Regions from separate parts of the Streptomyces sp. NPDC101227 genome, predicted to be linked through region 2. Evidence: riboswitches for the same ligand, from Rfam matches in the RefSeq annotation. Region 2 holds a riboswitch; each other region holds the start of a gene.
What was found. A riboswitch is a leader RNA that binds a small molecule or an ion and turns the genes downstream of it on or off. The one in region 2 is predicted to bind cobalamin.

Region 1: another riboswitch for cobalamin. It lies ahead of ACIRPT_RS04540 (CbtB-domain containing protein); the one in region 2 lies ahead of ACIRPT_RS18255 (ribonucleoside-diphosphate reductase subunit alpha).
Region 3: another riboswitch for cobalamin. It lies ahead of ACIRPT_RS09180 (HoxN/HupN/NixA family nickel/cobalt transporter); the one in region 2 lies ahead of ACIRPT_RS18255 (ribonucleoside-diphosphate reductase subunit alpha).

The regions. Positions count from the first base shown of each region.
Region 1 covers NZ_JBIWOD010000002.1:145,759-155,180, reverse strand. Annotated here, with positions in the region: gene ACIRPT_RS04565 (alkyl/aryl-sulfatase) at 1-1,454, opposite strand, end outside; gene ACIRPT_RS04560 (methyltransferase) at 1,646-2,686, opposite strand; gene ACIRPT_RS04555 (hypothetical protein) at 2,925-3,140, shown strand; gene ACIRPT_RS04550 (SPW repeat protein) at 3,182-3,622, opposite strand; gene ACIRPT_RS04545 (histidine phosphatase family protein) at 3,728-4,327, opposite strand; cobalamin riboswitch at 4,435-4,596, shown strand; gene ACIRPT_RS04540 (CbtB-domain containing protein) at 4,639-4,857, shown strand; gene ACIRPT_RS04535 (CbtA family protein) at 4,872-5,621, shown strand; gene ribA (GTP cyclohydrolase II RibA) at 5,696-6,349, opposite strand; gene ACIRPT_RS04525 (creatininase family protein) at 6,452-7,216, shown strand; partial or broken gene ACIRPT_RS04520 (RibD family protein) at 7,209-7,892, shown strand; gene ACIRPT_RS04515 (lysylphosphatidylglycerol synthase transmembrane domain-containing protein) at 7,995-8,990, opposite strand; gene ACIRPT_RS04510 (methyltransferase domain-containing protein) at 8,987-9,422, opposite strand, start outside.
Region 2 covers NZ_JBIWOD010000007.1:135,256-144,677, reverse strand. Annotated here, with positions in the region: gene ACIRPT_RS18290 (carbohydrate ABC transporter permease) at 1-822, opposite strand, end outside; gene ACIRPT_RS18285 (carbohydrate ABC transporter permease) at 819-1,811, opposite strand; gene ACIRPT_RS18280 (extracellular solute-binding protein) at 1,901-3,163, opposite strand; gene ACIRPT_RS18275 (GntR family transcriptional regulator) at 3,406-4,167, shown strand; gene ACIRPT_RS18270 (DUF3311 domain-containing protein) at 4,307-4,582, shown strand; gene mctP (monocarboxylate uptake permease MctP) at 4,579-6,255, shown strand; gene ACIRPT_RS18260 (Uma2 family endonuclease) at 6,269-6,802, opposite strand; cobalamin riboswitch at 6,921-7,084, shown strand; gene ACIRPT_RS18255 (ribonucleoside-diphosphate reductase subunit alpha) at 7,244-9,422, shown strand, end outside.
Region 3 covers NZ_JBIWOD010000003.1:520,563-529,984, forward strand. Annotated here, with positions in the region: gene ACIRPT_RS09160 (hypothetical protein) at 1-1,381, opposite strand, end outside; gene ACIRPT_RS09165 (hypothetical protein) at 2,181-2,711, shown strand; gene ACIRPT_RS09170 (DoxX family membrane protein) at 2,934-3,485, shown strand; gene ACIRPT_RS09175 (VOC family protein) at 3,640-4,140, shown strand; gene ACIRPT_RS09180 (HoxN/HupN/NixA family nickel/cobalt transporter) at 4,172-5,281, opposite strand; cobalamin riboswitch at 5,312-5,526, opposite strand; gene ACIRPT_RS09185 (alpha/beta fold hydrolase) at 5,576-6,424, opposite strand; gene ACIRPT_RS09190 (MarR family winged helix-turn-helix transcriptional regulator) at 6,531-7,070, opposite strand; gene ACIRPT_RS09195 (hypothetical protein) at 7,169-7,576, shown strand; gene ACIRPT_RS09200 (nucleoside/nucleotide kinase family protein) at 7,533-8,189, opposite strand; gene ACIRPT_RS09205 (cupin domain-containing protein) at 8,234-8,719, opposite strand; gene ACIRPT_RS09210 (TetR/AcrR family transcriptional regulator) at 8,883-9,422, shown strand, end outside.

The DNA of each region.
Region 1 (9,422 bases), on a different contig from region 2:
GTGTCGACGCGCACCTCGGCCGGGGTGCCGCGCAGCTCCATGGCGCCGGTCAGATAGAAGTTGCGCCAGGTGCCGTTCTCACAGCCGTGGCCCAGCCGCTCGTAGACGGCGGCCAGTTCCTGGCGGGCGGCGGTGTGGCCGGGGTCGGCGAAGACGGCGTGGTTGAGGAGGGTGGCGGCGAAGCGGAGGTCGCCGTCGTCCGCGTAGCGCCTGCCGGCCGCGACCGTGGCGTCCAGGCCGCCCAGGGCCTCGACGTACCGCTTGGCCGCTTCCACCGGCGGGTGTTCCCACAGGTGCGCGGGGTTCCCGTCGAACCAGCCCATGTAGCGCTGATAGATCGCCTTCACGTTGTGGCTGAGCGAGCCGTAGTAGCCGTGTCCGGCCCAGACCCGCTCCAGGCCCGGAGGCAGCCGCAGCTCCTCGGCGATCTCGGCGCCGGTCAGGCCCTCGTTGAGCAGCCGCAGGGTCTGGTCGTGCAGATACGCGTAGAGATCGCGCTGGTTCGCCAGCAGAGTGCGGATCCGCTCGTTTCCCCAGGTCGGCCAGTGGTGCGAGGCGAAGGCGATGGCCGCGTCGGCGCCGAAGAGGGCGAGCGCCTCGTTGAGGTAGCGGGCCCAGTTGCGGGCGTCGCGGACGACCGCGCCGCGCAGGGTCAGGATGTTGTGCATGGTGTGGGTGGCGTTCTCGGCCATGCACAGCGCCTGGTGGGCCGGGAAGTAGAAGTTCATCTCCGCGGGCGCCTCGGTCCCCGGGGTCAGCTGGAAGATGATCCGCACCCCGTCGACGATCTCCTCCTGGCCGGTGCGGGTGATGTCCACGGTCGGCGGGATGAGGGTGAGGGTGCCGGTGGACATGGTGGTGCCGAGGCCGCAGCCGATCTGGCCGGCCGGGCCCCTGGGGAGTTCGGAGCCGTACATGTAGACGGCGCGCCGGGTCATCGCCGTGCCCGCGGCGATGTTCTCGCTGACCGCGTGCTCCAGGAAGCCGGCGGGCGCGAGGACCGGCGCGGTGTCCTGGCCGTGCGGGAGTACGCCGCGCCCGCCGCCGAAGTGATCGGCGTGCGAGTGGGTGTAGATCAGCGCGGTGACCGGCCGGTCCCCTCGGTGCTTGCGGTACAGCTCGAGCGCGGCGGCCGCGGTCTCGGCGGAGATCAGCGGGTCGATGACGAGGACGCCGTGGTCGCCCTCGACCAGCGTCATATTGGACAGGTCCAGACCACGCACCTGATAGATACCCTCCGTGACCTCGTACAGGCCCTGCCGGCTCACCAGCCTGCCCTGGCGCCACAGGCTCTCGTGCGCGGTGTCGGGACAGTTTCCGGCCAGGAAGCTGTAGGCCTCGGCGTCCCAGACCGTGCGCCCGTCCTTCGTGACGACGGGCGGGTAGAGGGCGGCGATGAAGCCACGGTCGGCATCGGCGAAGTCTTCATGGTCGTCGACCGGCTGAACGGTCACCTGGCACTCCCTCTCCGAGCGGGCGGGACGGCGGGACGGGCCGTCCGGCGGGCCAGGACCCACACCTTCGATTTAACCTCAATGTGCGGTCGTGCCGCATATGTGAGCAGGCCCTGCCGCAGAGTCCCGCCCAGGGCCCGGCCACGGCGTCCGCCCAGGCCCGCCGGCCCGTCGACCCGCCCGTCGGGGCCCTACACCGGCTCGGCCTCGATCAGGGAGAAGCGGCTGGGCTTCGCCAGCGGCGTCACGGAGCGCAGCGCGAAGCCCGCGCCTCGGCACAGCCGCTCGAAGTCGTCCCGGGTACGCTCCCGGCCCCCGACGTTGACGAGCATGTTGAGGTCGCTGATGTAGACGACGCCGGCGGTCGAGGGGTCCACGACGGGCGGCAGCACCGGCTCGATGATCAGCAGCCGGCCGTCGTCCGGGACGACCCGGCGGCAGTGGCGGAGGATGTCCGTGCACTGCGCGTCGTTCCAGTCGTGGATCACGCTCTTGAGGACGTACAGGTCGGCGCCTTCGGGGGCGGTGGTGAAGAAGTCCCCGCTGACCAGGGAGCAGCGGCCCACCAGCCCGTCCCGTGCCAGCGTGGCGGGGGCCTGGGCGAGCCCTTCGCGCAGGTCGAAGAGGATGCCGTTCAGCGACGGATAGGCCTTGAGGACCGCGGCGAGGAGCGTGCCGTCGCCGCCGCCGATGTCGGCCACGGTCGCGAAGCGGCCGAAGTCGAAGGCCGTCGGCACCATGGCCGCCGTATCGCGGGTGGCCTGCCCCATCGCCGCGTTGAACACGGCGGAGAATTCCGGGTGTTCGGCGAGGTGGCCGAAGAAGTTCTGGCCGAAGACCGCATCAAAGGCCGGCTCGCCGGTCCGCACGCTGTCGTCCAGATGCTCCCAGGCCCTGAGCAGGGTGGGGTCGGTGAACATCCGGACGAAGGAGTGCAGCGACTGCGGTCCGTCGGCGCGCAGCAGGGCGCCGGCCGGGGTGACGGTGAACCGTCCCGGGGCGTTCTCGGCGAGCAGCCCCAGCCCGGCCAGCGCCCGCAGTAACCGGGCCATGGCCTCGGGCCGGGCCGCGCACTCCGCCGCCAGCTCGTCCGCCGTGCGCTCGCCGTCGCCCATCAGGTCGGCGACCCGGAGGCGGGCGGCGGCGCCCACGGCGTGCGAGGCCATGGCGCCGTACGCAATCCGGGTCAGCACCTCACGGGCCTCGTCCACCGGCCGATTCTCGCGGGTCATACGGGAACCTCTCTGTTCAACGGCGTTACGGGCAGGGCTTTCTGCGCCACGGCGCGGCTCCTGTGTTACGCGCAGGGCGTCCCAGGGCACAACAACGCCTGTGGCGTTGCGGCCGCCGGCTCGCCACCCTCACTCTTGTTAGGCGACCCTAAGTTCTCCGGATCACCGGGGCAATGCCCCTGGGATACGGCCCGTACGACGCGACCGCCGGCTCACTCCGGGAAGGGAGGAACGCCCCGTGGCCCCCGATGACGAGAGCCAACTCGGTGACCGCGCCGGGCAATTACGGCGCGGCGCCACCTGGCTGCTGCTGACCGCCGCGCTCGGCAGCCTGGGCACCGGAATCGCGCTCGGACACGGCTTGCTGATGGCGGGCGGGCTGGTGCTGGCCGGGATCTACGGGCACCTCCTGGCCACGGACGCCCGCGGGCCCGCTCACCCCCGGCGGGGGTGAGCGCGCCCGCGGCCCTCACATGCCCCGTGGCGGGGCATGCCTCATGTCGTGCGGCGGCTCTTTGCTGCCGCCCCGATGCACATCGCCCCCAGCAGGAACGTGAGGGCACCGATGATGACGTTGTTCCAGATCACGCCGGCGTCAGGGCTGCTGCCGACGATCCAGGGCGCCACGATCATCCACACGCCCATGGCGCACATGGCGCCGCTCAGGCCGTACATACGGTCCGGGGTGACCGTGAACCCGATGGCCAGCAGGGCAATGGCGACGCCGAGAATCAGGTTGTGGGTCAACAGAGCGGGCTGCGAGGCCGCGTAGTGGACGATCCACGGCGACGCGGCGCAGTACAGGCCGACCAGGAACACCGGCCCATCCACGAGGATGACGTCACGTCCGCCGAGCACGCGCTCGTAACGCTCCTGCATTTCTGTTACGTCGGGGTGACCGGCGAGATCTCCCCTGTGGTGTGAGACGTCGGCCATGCGACTCGCCTCCTTCGCTCTGCAAGCCTGGCCGTCTCGCGGCATAGGAACCGCGCACTCATTATTCTGCGCTTATGTCGCCTTTATGTGTAGATCAGGGACGGGTCAAGTTTGCGGGCCCGTCGGCCGGCCCTCCGGCAGCGCCCGCCCCAGCCCCAGATTCCAGCGCCCGCCCCGCCCGCTGAGCTCGGTCACGGTGAGCGGCGGCACGTCCAGCCGCCAGAACGTCTCCACCGGGACACCCAGAGCGCACACCACGGCGGCGCGCACCACGTCCACCTCCACGACGGCGAGGACGCGCCCGGAGGTGGTGGCCAGCCGCGTGAGCCAGGCCTCGGTCCGTACGCAGAGCGCGCGCAGCGACTCGCCGCCGTGCCCCGCGAACCCGGGATCCGACAGCCAGGCGGACACCGCCTCCGATTCCGCCCCGGCCACCTCGTCCAGGGTCCTCCCCCGCCAGCGGCCCATCGCGCAGCCCGGCGGTCCCGGCTCGGGCGCGGGATCCACCGGCAGCCCGAGCTCCTCGGCCGTACGACGGCACCGGGCGGAGGGCGATACCACGATCCGCTCGGCGGCCGGCAGGTTTCCGGCCACCGCACGGGCCCGCCGCAGACCGGCCTCGCTCAGCGGTCCGTCGTCATCGAAACGCACCTCGCGCTGCGCGTCGCCGGCGGCCGGTGAGATCAACATCACCCGAGTTGTCATGACCTCTTCTCTCGCTGTCCATCCCCACCGCAACAACTGCCCTGTTCAGGGGAGTTGTCCGGTCGGCGCGCCCCTCGCTGCGCCTCTCCGCCCCCTCCGTGGCCTTGGCCCGCCGGTCGGTTCGCGGTACCTTCCCGATGATATTGACGACGACATGACGGAAGCCGGTGGGATCCCGGCGCGGTCGCGCCACTGTATGTCCGGTTTTGACGCAGCCCCAGGGGGGCGGGACCGGGCGAGCCAGACCCGCCATGTCGTTAGCACTCCCGCAACTAGGGACGCGAGTTCCCCCTAACAGGAGGTCCCCTGCCATGGCTCAGACCATCGCACCCCCGGCCACCGGCACCGCCGCCCCGGCCCCGCTCCCCCTCAAGGCGATCGCCCCCTGGGCGCTGTTCGTCGGCGTCCTGATGCTGGTTCTGCTGTACTTCGTCGGCGCCGAGCAGGGCGCCACCTCGCTGCTCTCCGGTACGGACGTCCACGAGTGGGTCCACGACGGACGCCACCTCCTCGGCTTCCCCTGCCACTGATCGGGCGCCGTTCCATGAACTCCGTCACCGTCAGAAATCTCCTGGTGCGCGGCATGCTCGCCGGGCTGGGCGCCGGCCTCCTCTCCTTGGTCGTCGCCTATCTGCTGGGCGAGCCGAGCGTGAATGCCGCGATCGCCTTCGAGGAAGCACACAGCCACGAGCACGAGATGGAGGTCGTCAGCCGTGCCGTGCAGTCCACGGCGGGGCTGGCGACCGGCGTGCTGATCTACGGCGTGGCGCTGGGCGGAATCGCCGCGCTGGCGTTCTGCTTCGCGCTGGGCCGGATCGGCCGCTTCGGCCCCCGGGCCACCGCCGCGCTGCTCTCCGGCGCGGCGCTGCTCGCCGTCTACCTCGTACCGTTCCTCAAGTACCCGGCCAACCCGCCGTCCGTCGGTGACCCCGACACCATCGGCAAGCGCACGGCCCTGTACTTCCTGATGATGCTGCTCGGCATCCTGCTTGCGGTCGGCGCCACGATCTTCGGCCGGCGGCTGGCTCCGAAGCTGGGCAACTGGTACGCCACGGTGGCGGCCGGCGCGGCGTTCGTCATCGCCATCGGGATCGCGTATGCCTTCCTGCCGTCCATCAACGAGGTGCCGAACGGCTTCTCCGGCACCCTGCTCTGGCAGTTCCGGCTGTCGGCGATCGCCATCCAACTGGTGCTGTGGACCGCCTTCGGGCTGCTCTTCGGCCATCTCGCGGAACGCGTCATCACCCCGGCCCGGGACGCCGCGGCCGCGGAGGCGGCACCCGCGGCGTCCTGACGGCGCAAGGACGGTCGGCTCACCGGGGAAGGGCCCGCGACGTATCCACGTCGCGGGCCCTTCTCAGGTGAGCGTCAGGACAGGCCGGGAATGCCGTCCAGATGCGGCAGGTCATGGTCGAGCCGTTCCCGTTTGGTCCGCAGATAGCGGATGTTCTCCACACCGGGCGGCATCAGCAGCGGGACCTGTTCGGCGACCGCGATACCGTGCCGCAGCAGCGCCGCCCGCTTGTGGGGATTGTTCGACAGCAGCCTTACCGAACGGACCCCGAGGTCCCGCAGTATTCCGGCCGCGACGCCGTATTCGCGGGCATCGACCGGCAGTCCGAGCGCGATATTCGCATCCACCGTGTCGAGGCCGTCCTCCTGAAGTTTCATCGCTCGGAGCTTGGCCAGCAGCCCTATCCCCCGGCCCTCATGGCCCTGCACATAGACGAGAATTCCGCAGCCGGCCGCCACGATCGCGGCCAGCGCCGCGGACAATTGATCGCCGCATTCGCAGTGCGTGGACGCGAAGACATCACCGGTCAGGCACTCCGAATGCACGCGGGCCAGCACGGACTTCCCGGCGACGTCGCCGTGAACCAGGGCCACTTGCTCGGTCCCTTTACGGATGTCGAGATAGCCGACGGCGAGGAATTCACCGTGTGTGGTGGGGAGTCGGACCGCCACCACTCGTTCCACGTGGGCGTCGTCATCCGGAGCGATTTCGGCATCGGGGTCCGTCATGGCGCGATGGTACCGGCGCGGACGGCCGGTTGGCATGGTGTGCGCTCATGCCTATGCTGCGACGGCCCGGCGAATGAGCGCAACGAAAGGCGGCACACCGTCATGACCGCTTCGGCACAACGGATTTCCGGCCGCGGGCTCCTGCCGGCGGACACCACCGGAGAGGTCAGGGACCGGCGGCCGCACTGCGCCCTGCTCCCCGTCGGCAGCTTTGAACAGCACGGCCCCTTCCTGCCGTTGACCACCGACACGGTCATCGCCTGCACCATCGCCGAGCGGATCGCCGCCGCGCACCCCGTCCTTCTGCTGCCGCCGCTGACCATCTCCTGTTCCCACGAACACGCCGCCTGGCCGGGCACGGTCAGCATTTCGGCCAGGACGCTGCACACCGTTGTGACGGACATCACCGATTCCCTGCGGCGGCAGGGCATCCACTCCCTGATTCTCGTCAATGGCCACGGCGGAAATTACGTACTGCGCAACGTGGTTCAGGAATCCGGTGGGACGGGGACACGGATGGCGCTCTTCCCCGGCTCGGCCGACTGGGCGGTGGCGCGCACGCGAGCGGGGGCAAAGACGTCCTCGCACAGCGATATGCACGCGGGAGAAGTGGAGACCTCCCTTCTCCTGCACGCCCATCCCGAATTGGTACGGCCCGGATATGAATCGGCGGAATCTGCGGATTGCGTCGCCGATGAACGGGAGCATCTGCTGACGCTCGGCATGTCGGCCTATACGGACTCCGGAGTCATCGGACGCCCCTCCCTCGCCTCCGCGCGCAAGGGCCGGGAACTGCTGGCCGGACTGGCCGAGGCCTTCGACGCCTATGCGGAGCTGTTCGGCATAAAGGCGGAATCCCATGACTGAACCGCTCGACGCGACGGCTGCCTGGGAGCGGCTGCGGCGCGTCCGTACGGCGGAGGATGCCGAGGCCGCCGGGCTGATGCCGGACGGCAGCGGCGGACTCCGGTGGCGGGCGGATGCCTCGCCCGAGGCGGCACGGCTCGCCGAGCGCTATCTGCCGCTGTGCCTGGCCGGTCCCCGGGTCGCGGTGGCGCAGCTCGGACAGAGTCTGGACGGCTTCATCGCGACCCGCACGGGCGACGCGGACTATGTCACCGGGGAGGAGGACCGCCGCCATCTGCACCGGCTGCGTGCGCTGACGGATGCGGTCGTCGTGGGGGCCGGCACCGCCGTGGCGGACGATCCCCAACTGACGGTGCGCGCCTGCCCGGGCGACAATCCGGTGCGGGTGGTGCTCGATCCGCGCGGCCGGGTGCCGTGGCGGCGCCGGGTGTTCCGGGACGGGGCCGCGCCGACGCTGTGGGTGGTCGGGCCGGAAGGGGCCGCACGGGCGTCCGGAGCCGTCGGCTCCGGCGGCTCCGGCGGCTCCGGCGGCTCCGGCGGCTCCGGCGTCCACGTAGTGCCGCTGCCCGACGCCGCCGCCTTCGCCCCGCACCGCCTGCTGGCGGCCCTGGCGCGGCGCGGCCTGGGCCGGGTGCTGGTCGAGGGCGGCGGCGTCACCGTGTCGGGATTCCTGCGGGCGCGGGCGCTGCACCGGCTGTATCTGACCGTCGCCCCCGTGCTGCTGGGCGACGGCGTGCCGGGCCTGCGGTTTCCCGGTACGCCGGTGATGCGCGACGCGCTACGTCCGCCGCTGCGGCGCGGCCTGCTCGGCGAGGACACCCTCTTCGAGCTCGATCTGCGGGCGCCCGCCGCGCAGTCCGGCGGCCCAGCGCACGACGAGCACCCCGGCGCCCGGCAGGCTCGCGGCGAAGGCGAGGACCCCGTAGACGACGGCGGTGGCGAGCCCCTGCGCCGCGCCTAGTCCGGCCGCGCCGAACGCCCATGCCGCGACGCCCTCCCGCGGGCCCCAGCCGCCGACGTTCAGCGGCAGCGCCATCGCCAGCAGCGCCAGCACGGCCAGTGGCACCAGCTCGGACGGCGGCGCGCCGACTCCCGCGACCCGGGCGGCGAGGAGAAACATCCCGAGGTATCCCGCCAGGACCACCACGGACGAGAGCGCCACACCCGGCCAGCTGCCGCGCGCGAACAGGGCCCGGCGGGCCTCGGTCAGCGCGGTGCGGACGGCCCGCGCGCCGCGCGAGGCGCCCCGGCTCCAGCAGGCGACGCCGACCACGAGGCCGCCCGCCACGGCCACCGCGATCAGCGCGCCAAGCCCACCGAGGAAGCGGCCGGCCGGCGCGAGGACCGGGGACGGGCGCACGAGCAGCACCGCCGCGCCGGCCATGCCCAGGACGAGCTGGCCCGCGGTCCGTTCCAGGACGACGGCGCGGACGCCCCGGCCCAGGTCGCGGGCGCTCCGGCCGTGCCGTACCGCGCGGTGCACATCGCCGAGCACGCCGCCGGGCAGCGCGGCGTTGAGGAACAGGGCGCGGTAGTAGTCCGCGACGGCCCGGCCGAGCGGCAGCCGCAGTCCCAGTGCGCGGGCCACCAGGCACCAGCGCCAGGCGCTGAACACGGTGGTCAGCAGGCCGATGCCGAGGGCGGCCGACAGCGTTCCGGCGTCGATCCGGCGCAGGCCGTCCAGGAAGGCCCGGGACCCCAGGTGCCACACCAGCACCGCGAGGATGGCCAGTCCCCCGAGGATCCTCAGCCATGCCCAGAGGGACCGTTTCATCGTGCGGCCCGCGCATCCGAGGTGCCGGAACCCGGGCGTGGCCGGGGCAGTGCCAGCAGATCCGTGTGGTGCACGGTGACCGTCAACTCCCCGGCGGCGCAGGCCGCCAGCCGCCGTCGCAGATACCCGTCCGGCCCGTCCAGGCGGGGCCCCAGCGCCGGCCGCCGGTCCAGGGCGGCGTCCACCCAGCCGCGCAGCCAGGCGGCGGTGAGCGCGGCCTGCGGGGCGGCCAGCCGCCAGGGGCTGGGCCGCGTGAGGACCGTCGCGCCCCGCCGCTCGAACGCCTCCGTGGCCGCCGCCACCGCATCCGGCCCGAGCAGCCGCCGACCGCCGGCCGTGCGGCGCTGATGGTCGTTGAAGGCGGCGCCGATCTCGTCGTCCAGCGGCTCGTACGGGGTGAGTTCGACGCGTCCGGCGACGGAGAGCGCCAGC
Region 2 (9,422 bases):
GGAGGTGAGACCGCCGACCGCCTTGCGTTGCAGGAACAGGAAGAGGAGCAGGATCGGGACGGCGAAGAGGGAGGCGGCGGCCATGGTGGCGCCCCAGTCGTCCCCGAACTGGCTCTGGAACTGCGAAAGCCACAGCGGCAGGGTGCCCGCCTCGGGCTCCTTGTTGAGGACCAGCACGAGCGGGAATTCGTTCCAGGCGGTGATGAAGCCGAAGAGGGAGGTGGCCATCAGCCCGGGGGCGAGCAGGGGGAAGACGACCTTGAGGAAGGCCTGACGGCGCGAGCAGCCGTCGACCATCGCGGACTCCTCCAGTTCCCTGGGCACGGCGGCGACATAGCCGCGCAGCGTCAGCAGGGTGAAGGGCAGCACCATGAGCATGTAGAAGAAGGTGAGCGGGAGGAGGCTGTTGAGCATGTCGGCGTCGCGGACGATCAGATAGATCGAGATCACCATGACCTCCCAGGGCGCCATCTGGGCGACCATGAAGGTCAGCAGAATGCCCCTGCGGCCCTTGAAGCGCATCCGGGTGAGGGCGAATGCCCCGCAGAGCGCGATGACCAGCGACAGGCCGACGGCGAGGACGGTCACGACGACCGAGTTCCCGGCCAGGGTCCAGAAGTTGGGGGCGTTCACGGCCGTCGCGAAGTGCTCGAAGGTGCCGTGGAAGGGGAACCACACGGGGTCTTCGGTGACGATGTCCCGGGTCGGTTTGAAGGCCGTGCTGAACATCCAGTAGACGGGAAAGACGAAGCCGAGGGCGAGCACCACCGCCGTGGCGTTGGGCCAGATGCGGCCGGCCGTCGAAAGAGCGGAGCGCTTCACAGCTCGTTCTCCTCCTGCTTTTCCTGCCTGATCGTCAGGCGCAGGTAGTACGCGGTCATGGCGAGCAGGACGGCGATCGTCAGCAGCGAGATCGCGGCGCCCATACCGAAGTGGAGGTTGCCGACGCCCTCGGTGAAGGCGTAGATCGGCAGGGTTTCGGTGAGCCGGTCCGGGCCGCCTTCGTTGATCGCGAAGATCTGCGGGAACGCCTTGAAGACCCAGATGATTTCCAGGAACGTCGTGGCGAGGAAGAAGGGCTTGAGGAAGGGGAAGGTGACGGAGGTGAAGACCTGCCAGGTGCCGGCGCCGTCCATCCGGGCCGCCTCGTAGAGCTCCTTGGGGATGGTCGTGGTGGCGGCGTAGAGGTTGAGCGCCACGAAGGGCAGCGACTGCCAGACGATCAGTACGGTGATGACGAAGAAGGTCGACAGCTGGGTCCCGACCCAGTCGTAGTGGGCCATGGCGTGCCAGCCGATCCGGTCCAGCAGCCAGTTGACGACGCCGTAGCGGGAGTCGAAGAGCCACTGGAAGACAGTGGTGGCGGCGATCACGGGCATCGCCCAGGCCAGTACCAGCGCGGCGGACAGGGTGAGGCGCATCTTCTTGCCGAGCCGGGCGAGCAGCAGTCCGATCAGTACGCCGAGGACCATGATCAGGACGACGTTGACGGCGGTGAAGACGATGGTGCGCAGGGTCACCCGCCAGAACTGCTCGCTGCCCAGGATCTCCTGATAATTGCCGGTACCCCGCCATTCGGTGAGGTGCTGGATCAGCTCCTTCATATTGAGGTTCTGGAAGGAGAGCAGGAGGTTGCGCACCATCGGCCAGCCCAGGAAGACCGCGGTCGCGAGCAGGGCCGGGAGCAGCAGCAGATACGGCGTGCCCCGCCATCTCCTGGATCCGCGGCGGCCGGGTGGCGCGTTTCCGTTGCCGGTCCGCGCCGCGGTCCGGTCCGTCGCGGCCGCCGCGCCGTCGAGCTGCACTGCCATGGGTCCCTGCTCCCCCTCGTTCCCCTCGGATGCACCCGGTGTGCGCGTACGGGGCCGGGGACGGCCGGCCCCGTACGCCGCCGGTGGTGTTACTCCTTGGCGAGCCGCGCGTTGATCTCGGGCTCGACGTCCTTGGCGGCGTCGGCCGGGGACTTACCGCCCAGCACGGCCGTCATATAGCTCTTGATCGGGTTCGGCGTGTTCTCCACCGCGGCCCACTGAGGAATCAGCGGAGTCGTACCGCCGGACTTCGCCGCGGCGGGTGCGGCGGCCGCCGCGGCCGGGTTCTCCTCGGCGGCCGCGGCCAGGTCGGGAGACTTCGGCGTCCAGCCGGATTCCTTGACCATCTGGCCGTCGTTCGCCTTCGACAGGGCGATCTTCAGGAATTCCCTGGCGAGTTCCTGGTTCTTGCCCATTCCCGCGACCGCGAAGTTGGAGCCGCCGAGGAATACGCCCTCGGGCCGTGCGGCGGTCTCACCGGGAATGGTGAAGAAGCCGATGTCCTTCTTGATTGCCGGGTTGGCCTTGACGGCGGTGGCCGCCTCGTAGCCCATGGCGATGAGGGCGCCGGTCTTGCCCTTGGCGAAGACCTCGGCCTGCTGCGGGGTGGCCTCGTCCTTGTTCTTCGGGGCAGTGCTGAAGGCCTGGTACTGCCGGTAGATGTCCATGGCCTTGGCAACCTTGGGGTCGCCGAGGTTGGAAACCCATTTGCCGCCCTGCTTCTTCACCAGGTCGGCACCGGTGCCGATGGTCAGGCCGTCGAGGAAGTACCAGTTCTGGCCGGGGAGATAGAGCGGTTCGGCGTCGGTCTTCTTCTTGATGGTCTCGAACGCCTTGAAAAGCTCGCCGCGGGTCTTGGGGGTGCCCTTGAGGCCCGCCTCGGCCCAGATCTTCTTGTTGTACATGACGACGCGGTTTCCGGCGAACCACGGCAGCGCGTACTGCTTTCCGTCCACCATCGCGGCCTTGTTGAAGGCGTCGTTCCAGTCGGCGCCTATTTCCTTCTTCAGGTCGCCGAGGTCGGCCAGGGCGCCCGCCTTGGCATAGGCGGCGGTCTGCGTATTGCCGATTTCGACGACGTCCGGCGGGGCGTCCTCGGACAGCGCGGTGCTCAGCTTCTGCTGAATTCCGTTCCACTGCTGGACCTTGAACTCGACGGTGGCGCCGGTCTTCTTCTTGAATTGCGCGGAGACCTGTTTGGTCCATTGCGCCGGATTGGAACCGCTCATCACCCATACGGTGAGCTTCTTGCCCTTGAAGCCGTCCGCGCCCGTTCCGCCGCTTGACCCACAGGCAGCGACCCCCACCAGCATTCCCGCGACCGCCGTCGCCGCTATGAGCCCACGCTTCATTGCGCTCTCCCCTAAAGGCCGGGTGTTGGTCTTTAATGGTTTAGACCAGTGCCCGCAGCTTGGCCTAGACCTTTAGGGGTGTCAAGGGTGTATAAGAGTCGCTGTCAGGTCCGTTACCGGACCGACATCTGGCGGGCCGGGACCTGCGAGGGAGCACGCAGAGCGCACTCGTGCCACGATGTGAGCCGCTACGTACGGAGGAGCCGGTGACGGCAGCGCGACAAGGGTCGGAGAGGCGGGTCATGGAGACCGAAGGCGGCAGCACCGAGAGCGGTGGCGGCACCACCCGCACCGCTCGGGTGCCCAAGTACTACCGCCTCAAGCGGCACTTGCTGGAGATCACCGAGACGCTGCCGCCCGGCTCCCCGGTACCGCCCGAACGCACCCTCGCCGCGGAGTTCGACACCTCCCGCACGACGGTCCGTCAGGCCCTCCAGGAGCTGGTCGTCGAGGGCCGCCTGGAGCGCATCCAGGGCAAGGGCACCTTCGTCGCCAAGCCCAAGGTCTCCCAGGCGCTGCAACTGACCTCCTACACCGAGGACATGCGCGCCCAGGGGCTGGAGCCGACGTCTCAGCTGCTGGACATCGGCTATGTCACGGCCGACGACCGCCTCGCCGGGCTGCTGGACATCACCACCGGCGGCCGGGTGCTGCGCATCGAGCGGCTGCGGCTGGCCAGCGGCGAGCCGATGGCCATCGAGACCACCCATCTGTCGGCCAAGCGCTTCCCCGCGCTGCGCCGCAATCTCGTCAAATACACCTCCCTCTACACCGCCCTGGCCGAGGTCTACGACGTCCGCCTGGCGGAGGCCGAGGAGACCATCGAGACCTCGCTGGCCACCCCGCGCGAGGCCGGCCTGCTGGGCACGGACGTCGGCCTGCCGATGCTGATGCTCTCCCGGCACTCCCTCGACGCGCAGGGGCAGCCCGTGGAGTGGGTGCGCTCGGTCTACCGCGGCGACCGCTACAAGTTCGTCGCCCGGCTGCGCCGCCCCGCGGACTGAGGACGCGGGCACCGGCCCGGCGAACCCCCAACTCAGGTATGCCATACCGATATGCGGACACCTAGTGACGCGTGCCACGACCCTGGCTTAGATTTCCAGCCGATTACCCAGGAGAAATTGCCACGGACGGAGCCCCGCCATGTCAGGACCAGAGCCAGCGCAGGCAGCCGAACCGCCGGAGCGCAGACGGATCGTCACGCCCACCCGTGTGGTGGTCGGCGTCTGCCTGCTCGTTCCGTTCGTGGCGATGCTGTGGGTGAGTTCGTACGCGAAGATCGAGCCGACGCTCATCGGGATCCCGTTCTTCTACTGGTACCAGATGCTGTGGGTGCTGATCTCGACCGCGCTGACGATGCTGGCGTACAAGCTGGTCCAGCGTGAGCAGCGCGCCCGTAAGGGTGGTGTGGCCAAGTGACCGCCCACGCCTCCGCCACCGTCCTCGCCGCGGCCCCGTCCGGCGGCGTCAACGGCATCGCACTTGCCGTCTTCGTCTTCTTCTTCCTGGCCGTGACGGTCATGGGCTTCCTGGCCGCCCGCTGGCGCAAGGCCGAGGAGTCCGCCAACCTCGACGAATGGGGTCTGGGCGGCCGCAGCTTCGGCACCTGGGTGACGTGGTTCCTGCTCGGCGGTGACCTCTACACCGCGTACACCTTCGTGGCCGTCCCGGCGGCCATCTACGCGGCGGGCGCGGCCGGCTTCTTCGCCGTCCCGTACACCATCCTGGTCTACCCGCTGATCTTCACCTTCCTGCCCCGCCTGTGGTCGGTCTCGCACAAGCACGGGTACGTCACCACCTCCGACTTCGTGCGCGGCCGCTTCGGCTCCAAGGGCCTGTCGCTGGCCGTGGCGCTCACCGGCATCCTCGCCACCATGCCGTACATCGCCCTCCAACTGGTCGGCATCCAGGCCGTCCTGGACGTGATGGGCATCGGCGGCGGCGAGAACACCAACTGGTTCGTCAAGGACCTGCCGCTGCTGATCGCGTTCGCGGTGCTGGCCGCGTACACCTACTCCTCCGGTCTGCGGGCGCCGGCCCTGATCGCCTTCGTCAAGGACGGGCTGATCTACCTGGTCATCGCCGTGGCGATCATCTACATCCCCATCAAGCTGGGCGGCTTCGACGCGATCTTCGACGCGGCCGGCAAGGCGTTCGCCCAGCCCGGGGCCGTCCCCGGCAAACCGCGGGGCGAGCTGACCAGCGGCCCCAACGCCCAATGGGCGTATGCCACCCTGGCGCTGGGCTCCGCGCTGGCGCTGTTCATGTACCCGCACTCCATCACGGCCACGCTGTCCTCCCGCAGCCGCAACGTGATCCGCCGCAACACCACCATCCTGCCGCTGTACTCCCTGATGCTGGGCTTCCTGGCGCTGCTCGGCTTCATGGCGGTCAAGGCCGGTACGGACATCCAGGGCAACCCTCAGCTGGCGATTCCCCAGCTGTTCGAGGACATGTTCCCGAGCTGGTTCTCCGGCGTCGCCTTCGCCGCGATCGGCATCGGCGCGCTGGTGCCCGCGGCCATCATGTCCATCGCCGCGGCCAACCTCTTCACCCGCAACGTCTATAAGGACTTCCTCAAGCCGGACGCGACCGCCGAGCAGGAGCACAAGGTCGCCAAGCTCGTCTCGCTGCTGGTGAAGGTCGGTGCGCTCGTCTTCGTCCTCACCATGGACAAGACCGTCGCCATCAACTTCCAGCTGCTGGGCGGCATCTGGATCCTGCAGACCATGCCGTCGCTGGTCGGCGGCCTGTTCACCCGCTGGTTCCACCGCTGGGCGCTGCTGGCCGGCTGGGCGGCCGGCATGCTCTACGGCACGCTGGCGGCGTACGGCGTGGCCAGCCCCACCCAGAAGCACTTCGGCGGCTCCAGCGCGGAGATACCCGGCATCGGCGAAATCGGGTACATCGGTCTGACCGCCTTTGTGCTGAACGTCGTGGTCTCGGTCGTGGGGACCTTCGCCCTGAAGGCCGTCAAGGCGCCGGAGGGCGTCGACGAGACCAGCCCCGCCGACTACACGGCGGACGCCGGCGACGAGGGCGTCACGACGGAGCTGCCGGAAGCCACGGAGGAGGCGCCGGCGGGGCGCTGAGCCGTCGGCCGCTTCACGCAGAGGCCGCTGCGAACCTGAGGGTTCGCGGCGGCCTTTGTGTGTGCGGGGTCAGTTCATCCAGTCCTTCAGCTGCTCGGTTTCGAGCGTGATGCCGACGGGGTCGGGGCGGAATGTTGGCTTCCGCGCAGGCCCGGGGCTTCTCCACCCGGTCACGCTGTTCGGTGTCCGAGTCGTGCGAAGTGACCTCGACGACCATCAGCACCGGGTCGGGATCAGCCCACTCCCCCTGGCCCACGAAGGCGTCACACGGCACGAGTAAGCCATCCGGACGGAGCCGGCCTTTTCGGCAGCTCTCCGTCTTCAGGCCCTGATTCGGGTCGAGGAAGAGCTCGGGCCTGTGCTGCATGCAGATACGCAGCAGCCACTGGATGATCCGTCCGCGATCCCCGTCCGGCATGGGCTTGCTCGTGACCTTGCCGTTGATGAGTTCCAACCGCGCGCCTTGCTCCAGGCGGGCGAGTATCCGGGCGGCCTCTTCGAAATGCTCGGTTTCCATGATGTGCGGGCGGTCGGCGCGCGCGGTCATGAGGCCTTCCCCTTCTTCCACGGGATGGGTCACAGAGCGTAGGGCCGACGGTAGCCGAGGCCACTGACAGACACCGCTTGATCACTCACGCGACACTAGATGTGGGGGTGCACACAACGAGCCACCACCACATGTATGCTCGTCTTCGCTGTCGCCGCAGGGGAATCCGGTGGAAATCCGGAACTGTCCCGCAACGGTATGAACGCGCACCCCCAACAGCCACAGGGCCGTCCCACGGGGTGCGGTGAAGTCCGAGGACCTGCCGACGGCACGCCCGCACCGCCATCGGTGCGGACGTCGATACGTCCGGGCCCCGAGGGTTGGGCCGATGGACGCCGCGCGGTGTGCCCGCGCACCCCTGACCGTCATGGGGTGCCGCATGCCCGCGAGCGACCGTCCGCCGCGCCCTCCCGGCCCCCGCCGAGTGAGGGAGAGCATCACGTGACCATCGCGCCAACGGAGCCCGCGTCAGCCGCCGAGGTCGTGCAGCCTGTGGTGGCCACGCCTGACACCTCCACCGGAGCGGGCCAGGACGGACCCGGCGTCGCGCTGCTGCGCACGCTGACCGACCTGACCGCGGACCTGACCGCGACCGACCCCGGCAAGGTGGCCGCCGCCGCGCTGCGCGGCCGCCACCCGGGCTCGGACGAGGCCGAGTTGCGCGCGCTGGCCATCGACGCCGCGGCCGGTCTGATCGGCGACGAGCCGCAGTACTCCAGGCTCGCCGCCCGCCTGCTCACCCTCGCCATCGCGGAGGAGGCGGCCGGACAGGGGGCGGTCGCCTTCTCCGCCTCCGTCGAGACCGGCCACCGCGAGGGCCTGATCGCCGACGAGACGGCGGAGTTCGTACGGACGCATGCCGAGCAGCTGGACGGGCTCGTCGAGAACGCCCTCCGGGACGGCGCCGACGACCGCTTCGGGTACTTCGGGCTGCGCACCCTGCACTCCCGCTACCTGCTGCGGCACCCCACCACCCGTCAGGTCATCGAGACCCCCCAGCACTTCCTGCTCCGGGTGGCCTGCGGCCTCGCCGAGGACCGCTCCGAGCGGGCGCTGGCGGATGTGGCGGAGCTGTACCGCCTGACCAGCACGCTGTCGTATCTGCCCTCCTCCCCCACGCTCTTCAACTCCGGCACCCGCCACCCGCAGATGTCCTCCTGCTACCTGCTGGACTCCCCGCTGGACGAGCTGGATTCGATCTACGACCGCTACCACCAGGTGGCCCGGCTCTCCAAGCACGCCGGCGGCATCGGTCTCTCCTACTCCCGGATCCGCGCACGGGGGTCGCTGATCCGGGGCACCAACGGTCACTCCAACGGCATCGTGCCGTTCCTGCGCACGCTCGACGCCTCGGTCGCGGCGGTGAACCAGGGCGGCCGGCGCAAGGGCGCCGCCTGCGTCTACCTGGAGACCTGGCACGCCGACATCGAGGAGTTCCTGGAGCTGCGCGACAACACCGGCGAGGAGGCCCGCCGTACGCACAACCTGAACATCGCGCACTGGATCCCGGACGAGTTCATGCGCCGGGTCGAGGCCGACGCCGACTGGTCGCTGTTCTCGCCCGCCGACGTCCCGGAGCTGGTGGACCTGTGGGGCGACGAGTTCGACGCCGCGTACCGCAGGGCCGAGGCGGACGGCCGGGCGCTCAAGCAGATCCCGGCCCGGCTGCTGTACTCGCGGATGATGCGCACCCTGGCGCAGACCGGCAACGGCTGGATGACGTTCAAGGACGCCGCCAACCGCACCGCCAACCAGACCGCCGAGCCCGGTCAGGTCGTGCACTCCTCCAACCTGTGCACGGAGATCCTGGAGGTGACCAACGACGGGGAGACCGCCGTCTGCAACCTGGGATCCGTGAACCTCGCCGCTCACCTGGGTGCCGACGGCGAGATGGACTGGGAGCGGCTGGACGCCACCGTCCGCACGGCCGTCACCTTCCTCGACCGCGTCGTGGACATCAACTTCTACCCGACCGAGCAGGCCGGGACGTCCAACGCCCGCTGGCGCCCGGTCGGCCTGGGCCTGATGGGCCTCCAGGACGTCTTCTTCCGGCTGCGGCTGCCCTTCGACTCGCCCGAGGCGAAGGAGCTGTCGACCCGTATCTCCGAGCGGATCATGCTCGCCGCGTACGAGGCCTCCGCAGACCTCGCCGAGCGGCAGGGCCCGCACCCGGCCTGGTCGGCGACGCGCACCGCCCGCGGAGTGCTGCACCCCGACCACTACCCGGACGCCGAGCCCCGCTGGGCCGACCGCTGGGCCGCGCTGCGCGCCCGGATCGCGAAGACCGGGATGCGCAACTCCCTCCTCCTGGCCATCGCCCCGACCGCCACCATCGCCTCCATCGCGGGGGTGTACGAGTGCATCGAGCCGCAGGTCTCCAACCTCTTCAAGCGAGAAACCCTGTCGGGCGAGTTCCTGCAGGTCAACGCGTATCTGATCGAGGAGCTCAAGACGCTGGGCCTGTGGGACGCACGCACCCGTGACGCGCTGCGCGAGGCCAACGGCTCCATCCAGGAGGTCGGCTGGATCCCCGAGGACGTCCGCGCCCGGTACCGCACCGCCTGGGAGATCCCGCAGCGCGCGCTGATCGACATGGCCGCGGCCCGTACGCCCTACCTCG
Region 3 (9,422 bases), on a different contig from region 2:
CGCGGTTCAACGGGCCGAGCGGAATGCTCCGTTCGAAGATCGGCGTGCCGAAGATGTCCAGATGCGTCCAGAGCGCGCCGGACAGATCGACCCCGCCGAACGCCGCCCACTTGCCGGTCGCCGAAGCCGTGCCGTCCGAGGCGCCCGTGGCCGTGCCCGCCACCTCGGCACGCAGGTACGGGGCCACCGTGCCGGTGACGCCCACGCTGCCGTAGAGGCCGATACTGGCTTCGGCGCCGAGTGAGGCCTTGACCTTGCCGGCGGCGGTCGCGGTCGCCGTCACCGGCGTTCCGTTCATGCGGGCCTTGGCGATCGGCGTCCAGCCCTTGGCCCGGTTGTACGAACCGCCGACCCGGAAGTCGCCCTTGACCTTCTGCTTGACGTCGACGCTGACCTTTCCGTCGGCATCGACCTGGAGGTAGCAGGTGAGGTCGAGGTTGACCACAACCGGCACCGCGCCGACCTGGATGACGGGGTCGGCATGCAGCTTGGCGAACGGTACCCGCAGGGGCTTGCCGTCCGTGGTGGAGGCGGCCGCCCGCCCCTTGAGCTCCCACTGCGAGGACCAGTCGCCGGCCAGGCTCAGGGACGCCGTTCCCGGCGTGCCGGAGGCGCGGCCCTTGCCGTCGTAGGAGAAGTCGACCTCGGGAGCCAGCTGGACGAAGCCCGAGGCGGAGGCGTCGACGGAGCCGGCCGATCCCTTCACCGTGGGGAGCGCGGCGCTGACGTCGACCCGCAGGCTGCCGAGCGGCAGCCGCGCGCCCTCGGGCCCGAAGCGCAACCCGCCGGTCTTCGCCCAGGAGACCTTCACCTTCGGGGCGAGCGGCTCGACCTTCACCGCGGAGGGGTCGACGGGCACCTGCCCCTTCGCCGTGGAGCCGCCCAGCAGGGAGCCGAGGTTGGCACGGGTGGTCTTGACCTCGGTGCCCTTCCCGGTCGTTCCCACCACCTCGGTGACCTTGGCCAGCACGCCCTGGGGCGCACCGGGAGCGGGGGCACTGGCGATGACGTCCCCAACGGCAATGGGCGCCGCCGGCTTCGGCGTCGCTTCCTTGCTCTTCGGTGGAGTAGCCGCGGTCGGCCCGGAGATGACGGCCCGTCCACTGCGCTTGTCGAACTCGGCAACCTTCAGCGACGACTTGGCCGCCGGCTCGCCGCCCGACTTGGGCGTCGCCACCGCGCTGGGCGTGGCCCCGGTGGGCGCCGAGGCCACGGCGAGCGGCGGCTGCGGGTCAGCGTTCCGGGCAGCGGCGGCCACCGGCTCCTTGCCATCGGCCGAACCGGCGGCGGAGGGCCCGGAGGAACCCGCCGAACACCCGGCGACGAGCAGGGACGCGGCGGTCAGTGCCGGTAAAACGGCATAGGTAGCGGTCTTGCGCACAGTTGGTTCCTCGGGGGCGTGATGTGGGGACGGCCGAAGGGAGTTGGCACTCGGGCCGATGCATTACTCGCAGGTAATGATTGCCAAGATCGTGCCACGGGTCCCACGCCCGCTGCGCCAATGCGCCTGGCCCGGGGGAATGATCTGGATCACATCGAGGGGTGTAATCCCGAGTAGTGGGCCCGGCGTTGACGCTTTGGTGATGCGGTCGTCGACTCGACCGCAATGCGTTGTGTCTGGCTCCGCGACGCCGCCCCCCGGGCCGGTGGGCAACGGGGCGGGACCCGTTCACCAGCCCCTCTGTGTACGGGCTAACTGGCAGGCGCATGCGCGCAGTTCCACCGCGGGGGTGAGAGCACGCAGGGTGCCGGCTGACGAGACTTCCGCGAGATTCCGGCTGGGGTGGATTCGATGCCGTTCGGTAATTCGGGCCCGTCGAACTCGTGTGGAATTGCTGGGCGTTCTGCAAAAGGTGAGGAGCGTTGAGCGGGAGATCCAGGCGGCGGGTGCGCTTTCCGCGGTGCAATCGCAAGGTCATCTGCGTGGGGTAGTGGGTTGTCGGGTCTCGTGTCGGCGGTTCGCTGAAATCAAGGGGACGTGTGAAAGGTGTCGATCTCCGCGTTGTCGAGTCACGTGGCGACAGGCGGCAGCCACCGGCCTGGCGCTCGGCGGGTCCGGAACCCGCACCCGCGATGCCGCCCCGATGTCCCCCCGCCTCGATTGCCCTTCCCGCCCAGATGTACCTGCCGCGTCGCGCGTGCGTGCCGTTCGTGGTGCCGGTGCTCGCTATGGTCCCTGCATGCAAGCAGGAGATTTCGCCACATGGGCGGGCGTAGCTGTCACACTGCTCATTTCGGTCTGTGCCTGGACCGACTCGCGGCGGAACGCCCGTATCGGCCAGGAAGCCAACGAGATCAGTCATATGCAGGCGGAGGCGGCCGAGCGGCGGGCGAGTGTGGTGGAGGACGCCCTTGCCGCGGCGCTGCGCGTTCTGGGTGAGCGGGCGCCGGGGCTCTCGCTGGAGCTGCCCGAGTCCTGGGTCGGACGGCGTGGTGAGGTGCGGTGGGAGGTGCGGCGTTGCGGCAGGCATCGGTTCGTACTGCGGAATGTGGGCTCGGATACCGCGTTCGGGGTGCGTATCGACCCCGATGGCCTGGGGGTGAGTGCGCGCAACCTCCCGCAGGACGCCACGGTCCGGCCCGATGGGTCCGTGCAGTTCGTGATGGCGGCGGGCTTCGGGCGCCGGCTTCCGGATGAGGTGTGCGTCCGGTGGGGCGGGGGCGGGCAGGCGGGGTTGCGGGCGCAGGCCGTGACGGTCTCCGTCGAGTAAGGGGCTCTGGTCCTCCACGGGTGCCTTTGGGGTAATTCGCGGGGATTTTGGTGGGCTCCCAGACCTGGAGCCTTCGATGATCTTCGCCGCGAGGTTGTGTGGCTTGTTCGTGGTTGTCCCTCCCGGGGTGGCTGTGTATCGTCGTGGCGGTGACTTGAACTTTCAAGTAAATCTTCAAACTGTTCGGCCCGCCCCGACCTCGACACGGGAAGAGCGCTCGCTATGACGTCCCCCCTCAGCACTCTCCAGACCCCCATCCTCGGCGCGGATACGCGCCAGGCACCGTCTGCGCACGGCTACGACGCAGGGCTTCTCCTGCTGCGCCTCGCGCTCGGGCTGACCATGGCCGCTCATGGGGCCCAGAAGCTGTTCGGCTGGTTCGGGGGCGGTGGGCTGGAGGGGACCGGGCAGTTCTTCGCGATGAGCGGCTATCCGTCGGGGAAGACGATGGCCCTGGTCGCGGGGGTGAGCGAGACGCTCGGCGGGCTCGGGCTGGTGCTCGGGCTGCTCACGCCGCTCGCGGGCGCGGCGGTCGTCGGCACGATGATCAACGCTCTTGCCGTGAAGTGGGGCGGCGGCTTCTTCGCGCCCAAGGGTGTGGAGTACGAGCTGTTGCTGACCGCGGGCGCGGCCGCGCTGGCGCTGGCCGGCCCCGGCCGCTTTGCCGCCGACCGTCTCCTGCCCGTGCTGCGCGCCCACCGGCTCGCCTACGGCGTGGTCGCGCTGGTGCTCGCCGTGGTGGCCGCCGGGGGCGTGCTGCTGGTCCGGAAGTAGCCAGGCACGCCTTCGCGGGGCGCCCCTGCACAGCGGCGCATTCGCAGCGGCAGGCATTCGCAGAGGCAGTCATCTGCAGGCAGAAGCAGGAAAACGCAGAAGTAGTCGGACCGTGGCGCCCGGGGGGCGCCACGGCGGGAGTTGGGAGAGAGCCTTGTCCGTACGCCGTCTCAATCACGCGGTGCTCTATATCCGCGATGTGGCGCGATCCGTCGCCTTCTACACCGAAGCCCTCGGGCTGACGCTGGATGTCGAGATACCGGGGCGCGCCGCCTTCCTCAGCGCTGCCGGCTCGCTGAACGACCATGACCTGGGGCTGTTCGCCGTGGGGCCGGACGCGCCGGGCCCCGAGGCCGGCCGGGCCGGGCTCTACCACCTGGCCTGGGAGGTCGGCACCCTCGGCGAACTCGCCGCGACCGAGGGGCGGCTCGCGGCGCGCGGCGCCCTGGTCGGCGCGAGCGACCACCTCGTCTCCAAGTCCCTCTACGCCAAGGACCCGGACGGCAACGAGTTCGAGGTGATGTGGCGGGTCCCGCGCGAGGAGTGGCCCGGCCCGGACGAGCTGGACCGGCTGCGCCCGCTCGATCTCGCGGCGGAGCTCGAGCGCTGGGGGCCCGACCTGATGACCGGCGCGGCGGCCGGCTCGGCCACCTGACCGCCGCGCGGCAGCGGGAGGCGTACGGCCTCTAGGAGTCCGACGCCGCCCGCGCCGCCCAGCGCTTTTCGACGCCGGACAGGCGCCAGTACGTCAGCGCCGCCGCCCACACCACCACGAACAGGCCGACGATGACGAAGCCGACATTGTCGAGGTCGAGGCCCGAAATCCAGCCGGTCACCGGGTCGTTGAGGGCCAGCTTTTCGTGCAGCACGGTCACCAGCTCGATGGTGCCGATGAAGAAGGCGACGGCGATCGACAGGCCCGTGATGGTGAGGTTGTAGTAGACCTTGCGCACCGGGTTGGAGAACGCCCACTGGTAGGCGAAGTTCATGAATGTGCCGTCGAGGGTGTCGAACAGGCTCATTCCGGCGGCGAACAGCAGCGGCAGGCACAGGACGGCGTACCAGGGAAGGCCGGCCGCGGCGCCGCTGCCCGCCATCACCATCAGCGTCACTTCGGTCGCGGTGTCGAAGCCGAGCCCGAAGAGGAAGCCGAGCGGGAACATCTGGCCTGGCCGGGAGACCGCGCGGGTGAAGCGCCCCAGGATGCGGTTCATGAAACCGCGCGCATCGAGTCGCTGCTCCAGCTCGGCCTCGTCGTACTGGCCGTCGCGCATCCCGCGGAAGACCCGCCAGATCCCGGCCAGCGCGATGAGGTTGAGGGCGGCGATGACGTAGAGGAACGTCCCCGAGACCGTGGTGCCGATGGTGCCCAGGACCTGGTGGGTACGGGACTCGTCGTTGAGGAGCGTGCCGGCGAGCTGGGCACCGCCCGCCACCAGGGCGGCCATCGCGACGACCACGCTGGAATGGCCCAGGGCGAACCAGAAGCCCACCGAGACCGGGCGCTTGCCGTCGGCCATCAGCTTGCGGGTGGTGTTGTCGATCGCGGCTATGTGGTCGGCGTCGAAGGCGTGCCGCATGCCGAGCGTGTACGCCGTGACGCCGAGCCCGACGCCGAAGACCTGGCTGCCGACGGAGTAGTGGTACGGGACGACGAGCAGGAACAGCACGCCGAAGGCGACGACGTGCAGTCCGGCTATGACGGCCATCAGGCCCGCGGTACGGACGGTGTCCTGCCGGCGCCAGCGGAACGCGGCGGAAGCAGGGGTGGTCGGGGTATCGGTGGACAGGGCCATCCGGCGGTCACGCTCCAGCACCTCGTGGATCAGTTCGTGAGATGCCGTGGCCGGTCTCCTGGCTTACAGGTGCACGCTTCCGGGCCCGCCTTCCCGGCCGCGGGCTGCGGTCAGTGGCGCCGTAGGCGCGCAGGCGCATACGGAAGGGCTGGAAACTCCCCGATCACAGTGGCGAGGGCCGCTCCGGCCTGGGACCACAAGGTCCGTCACCGGTCTTCCCGAACACCACGGCACGGCCACTCTATCCGCCGCCCCCACGCGGCGGGGACGACGGCCCTTTGGGGCCGCGCGGCGTCAGGGCGTCAGGGCGGAGAGGAAGGCGCGCAGCTCGTGGTCGTAGAGCGAGGCGTTCTCCAGGTTGACCATGTGGCCCGCGCCCGGTATTCGGACCCGGTGGGCGCCCGGGACGGCGAGGGCGATCGCATGGGCGTTGGCGGCTATGTCCCTGCTGTCGAGGTCGCCGTCGAACACGACCGTCGGCACCCGTATCTCGGAGAGCCGGTCGGCGGCGCCGACCTCCATCGGCATTCCGGCGCCCACGCCGTCGGCGTGCACCTCGACCGTCGCCGCGGCCGAGGCGCGCATCCGCTCGCGCAACCCGGGGTGCACAGCGGACGGTTGGCGGTAGGGGCCGTCCACCCACATCCGCAGGAAGTGCTCGATATAGCGCTCCATGCCGTCCGGTGTGCCGATCGCCGCCACCTGCTCCTTGATGTGCTCCCGGACGAACGGGTCGGTGAAGGGGCGACCGCTGACGCCGGGTGCGGCGAGCGCCAGGGCGGCGACCCGCTCCGGGTAGGCGATGGCGGTGTCGAGGGCGATCCGCGAGCCGTGTGAGAGGCCGACGAGGATGGCACTGGGGACGTCGAGGGCGTCGAGCAGGGCGCACAGATCGTCGTGGTTGGCCCAGTCCCCGGTCACGGTGGAGGACAGGCCGTGGCCGCGGGAGTCGTAACGGATCACGCGGTGGCCGGAGCCCACCAGCCAGGAGAACTGCTCGTCCCACATGTGCTGGTCGAGCATGCCGCCGTGCAGCAGCACCAGTGCGGGGCCCTCGCCTGCCGTTTCGTAGAACAGCTCGCCGTCCTTGATCGGCACGGTGCCGTTGTCGAGCTCGGACCACGCGGCGAATGGGTGGGTCATTCTCTCTGGACTCCCTTGCGTGAGAGATGTGGGCGATATGGCTGATATGGGCGATATGAGGGGTGTGGGTAATGTGGTGGTGAGGAGTCTTGGGGTGGTGCCGTGGCTATGGGCGCTCTGCGGGCTGGTCGTCCTTGCTGTCCGGATCTCCTGGGGCGACGCGTGAGTCGTTCGCCAGGCGCCGGAATTCCTCGCCCAGCCGGTCGAGTACGCGAAGGGCCGTTCTGACGTCGCCCGTCGAGAGGTCGGTCAGGCCGCGACGCAGCTCGGCGGCCTCGAACTCCTGGATTCCGCGCATTACCTCGCCGCCCTCGGGGGTGAGCTCGATCAGGGACGAGCGGCGGTGTGCGGGGTTGGGGGCCGTCACCACCAGACCCAGCTCCGCCGCGTGGTTCACCCAGCGCTGCACCGGCTGCCGGTCGAGCCCCATGGTGCGGGCCAACTGCGGCACGGTCCGGGGGCCTTCGCTGCGCAGCGCGTCGAGCAGGGCGTGCTCGCCGGCGGTCATGCCCGTGCCCTCCAGCTCCCGCTCCACCGCGCGCACGATCGTGCGGTGCAGGGGCCACAGGCGCCGTATCACGTCGTACAGAAGCTCTTCGGTGGGAGCCGGCCGCTCGTCGCCGTCATCCGTCTCAACGACACTCATGATGTCATGATGACATCGAAGATGTCGTTTAGGAAGGGGCTCGGCGAGGAAGGATGGTGGCGAGGCGACCGGAGGATCCAGGGTGGGAGGGGCGGAAGATGACGGTGCGTTTGCTACGTGCGGTGGGGGCGGCTACCGCGGTGTACGGGGTGGCGGTGGCCGTGCTGCCCGATCTGCTGGCTCGGCCCTCGGGGCTCGTCGACGACGACGGGCGGAGTGAGCGGGCGACCCGGACCTCGCTGCGGCCGCTCGGCTGGCGGGAAGCGGCGAGCGGGCTCGCGATGGTGCTGGCCCCCGAGGGGCCGGCGCTGCGCACGGCGGCGTATCTGCGTATCGCGGCGGATTTCGGGGACGCCGCGCTGCTCGCCGCGACCTTGCAGGGAGGCGAGCGGAAGGCGAAAGCGGTGGCGGTGTCGTTGGGGTGGGGAGCGCTGTCCGTCGTGGGTCTGCTGGGGGCGATGCCTAGTCGGCCCGGGGGAGGGGGGCTTCTTCGGGGGCGAAGGTGACGATGAGGTCGGCGCGGTCGCGGGTCGCCGCCACGGTGCGGGCGTTGGCTTCGTCCGAGGCGTGAACGAAGCGTTCGGCGTCGGCGTGCGGGCGGCCGAAGCGCTCATGGCGGTCGACCAGGCGCCGGATGCGTTCCGGGGCGTCCAAATCGACGTACCAGACCTCGTCGAGAAGGGCGCGGATGCGGGCCCATGGCGCGGAGTCGAGAAGGAGGTAATTGCCCTCGGTGACGACAAGGGGGACATGGGGTGCTACGGCGATGCTTCCGGCGACTGGCTCCTCGATACGGCGGTCGAAGGCCGGGGCGTAGACGGCGGTGCCGGGTTCCGGGGAGCGCAGACGCGTCAGCAGCGCCGCATACCCGGCGGGATCGAAGGTGTCGGGTGCGCCCTTGCGGCCGATGCGGCCCAGGCGGTGCAGCTCCGCCTCGGCGAGATGGAAGCCGTCCATCGGGACGAGCACCGCCTGGCCCGCCAGCTCCGCCACCAGGTGTGCGGCGAGGGTGGACTTGCCGGCGCCGGGCGGGCCCGCGATGCCTAGCAGGCGGCGTCGGCCGGGGCGGGCGGCTGCGGCGAGCCGGCGGGCGCGGGACAGGAGGTGCTCGGGATCCATGATGTGTCCATCGTGCCCGATGGGCGGCTCGGCGTCGGGGCGGGTCAGCCCTGGTACTCCATCCCGTACTTGGCGCCGATCTCATTGAGGCGGCCGAGGTCGGGGTGCCCGTCCTTCATGACCACCGGCCCGGCCTCGAACATGTCCTCCACGAACGACTCCCAGCCGCCGGGTGAGGAGATCTGCAGGCATCGTGCGGGTGGCTGGGAGGCGTTGCGCAGGGCGTGCGGTACGCCGTGCGGCAGCAGGGTGCACATACCGGGAGTCAGCCGGTGGGTTGCGCCCTCGATGTCGACCTCCATCTCGCCCGCGAGGATGTAGAGAAATTCGTCCGCGTCGTGGTGGACGTGCGGCGGGATGTCGATGTCGAGCTGGGTCTCCAGGACGGAGAGCCGGCCCTCGGTCTCGTTCGCGCGGGCCTTGACGGCAAAGCCCGGCGGGAGGGGTGCCCGCCCCGGTCGCCGTTCCCCGGCCGGCAGCACGAAGAAGCGCTCCGCGGGCCGCCCGGATTCGTCTGTCTCGTTGCGCATGGTGATCGCTGATCCTCTCCGAGGAGGCGGAAGGGGGAGGCGTGTACGGGAACGGGCGAGGGGCATGAACCGGACCACGCACACGGAACCGGGACCGGAACAGAGCAAGAAGAGGAACTGGAATCCGATTCCGTTTAATGAGCCTAGCAGTAGCATCGGCCGTGTGACAGCCTCCTCATCCGCTTCCTCCCCCTCCTCCGCGCCGCAGCGCCGGCCGCGCGCCGATGCCGAGCGCAACCGCACCCGTGTGCTCAACGCCGCGCGCGAGGTGTTCCGGGCGCGGGGCGACGAGGCGCAGATGCCCGAGGTCGCCCGTGCCGCCGGGGTCGGTGTCGGGACGGTCTACCGGCACTTCCCCAGCCGGGCGGCCCTGATCGCCGCCGTGGGGGAGCAACGGCAGGCGGAGATCGTGGAGTTCGGGCGTACGGCCTGTCTGCCGTGTGCGGAGGCGGCGGAAGGACTGGCCGCCTACATCCAGCACATCGGCGAGGCGCTCAGCGCCGAACGCGGGCTGTCCGCCTCCATCGAGGCGGCCTTCGGGTCCACCGAACCTACCGGGGAGGGGCGGGCGCGGGCCGAGGGGGTCGCCGCCCAACTCCTGGCGCGTGGCCAGGAGGAGGGCACCGTACGGGCGGATGCCGAGGTCGCGGATGTGGTGATGATCGTCTGCGGGCTGGCCGCGGTGATCCGTAACGACGCCGGG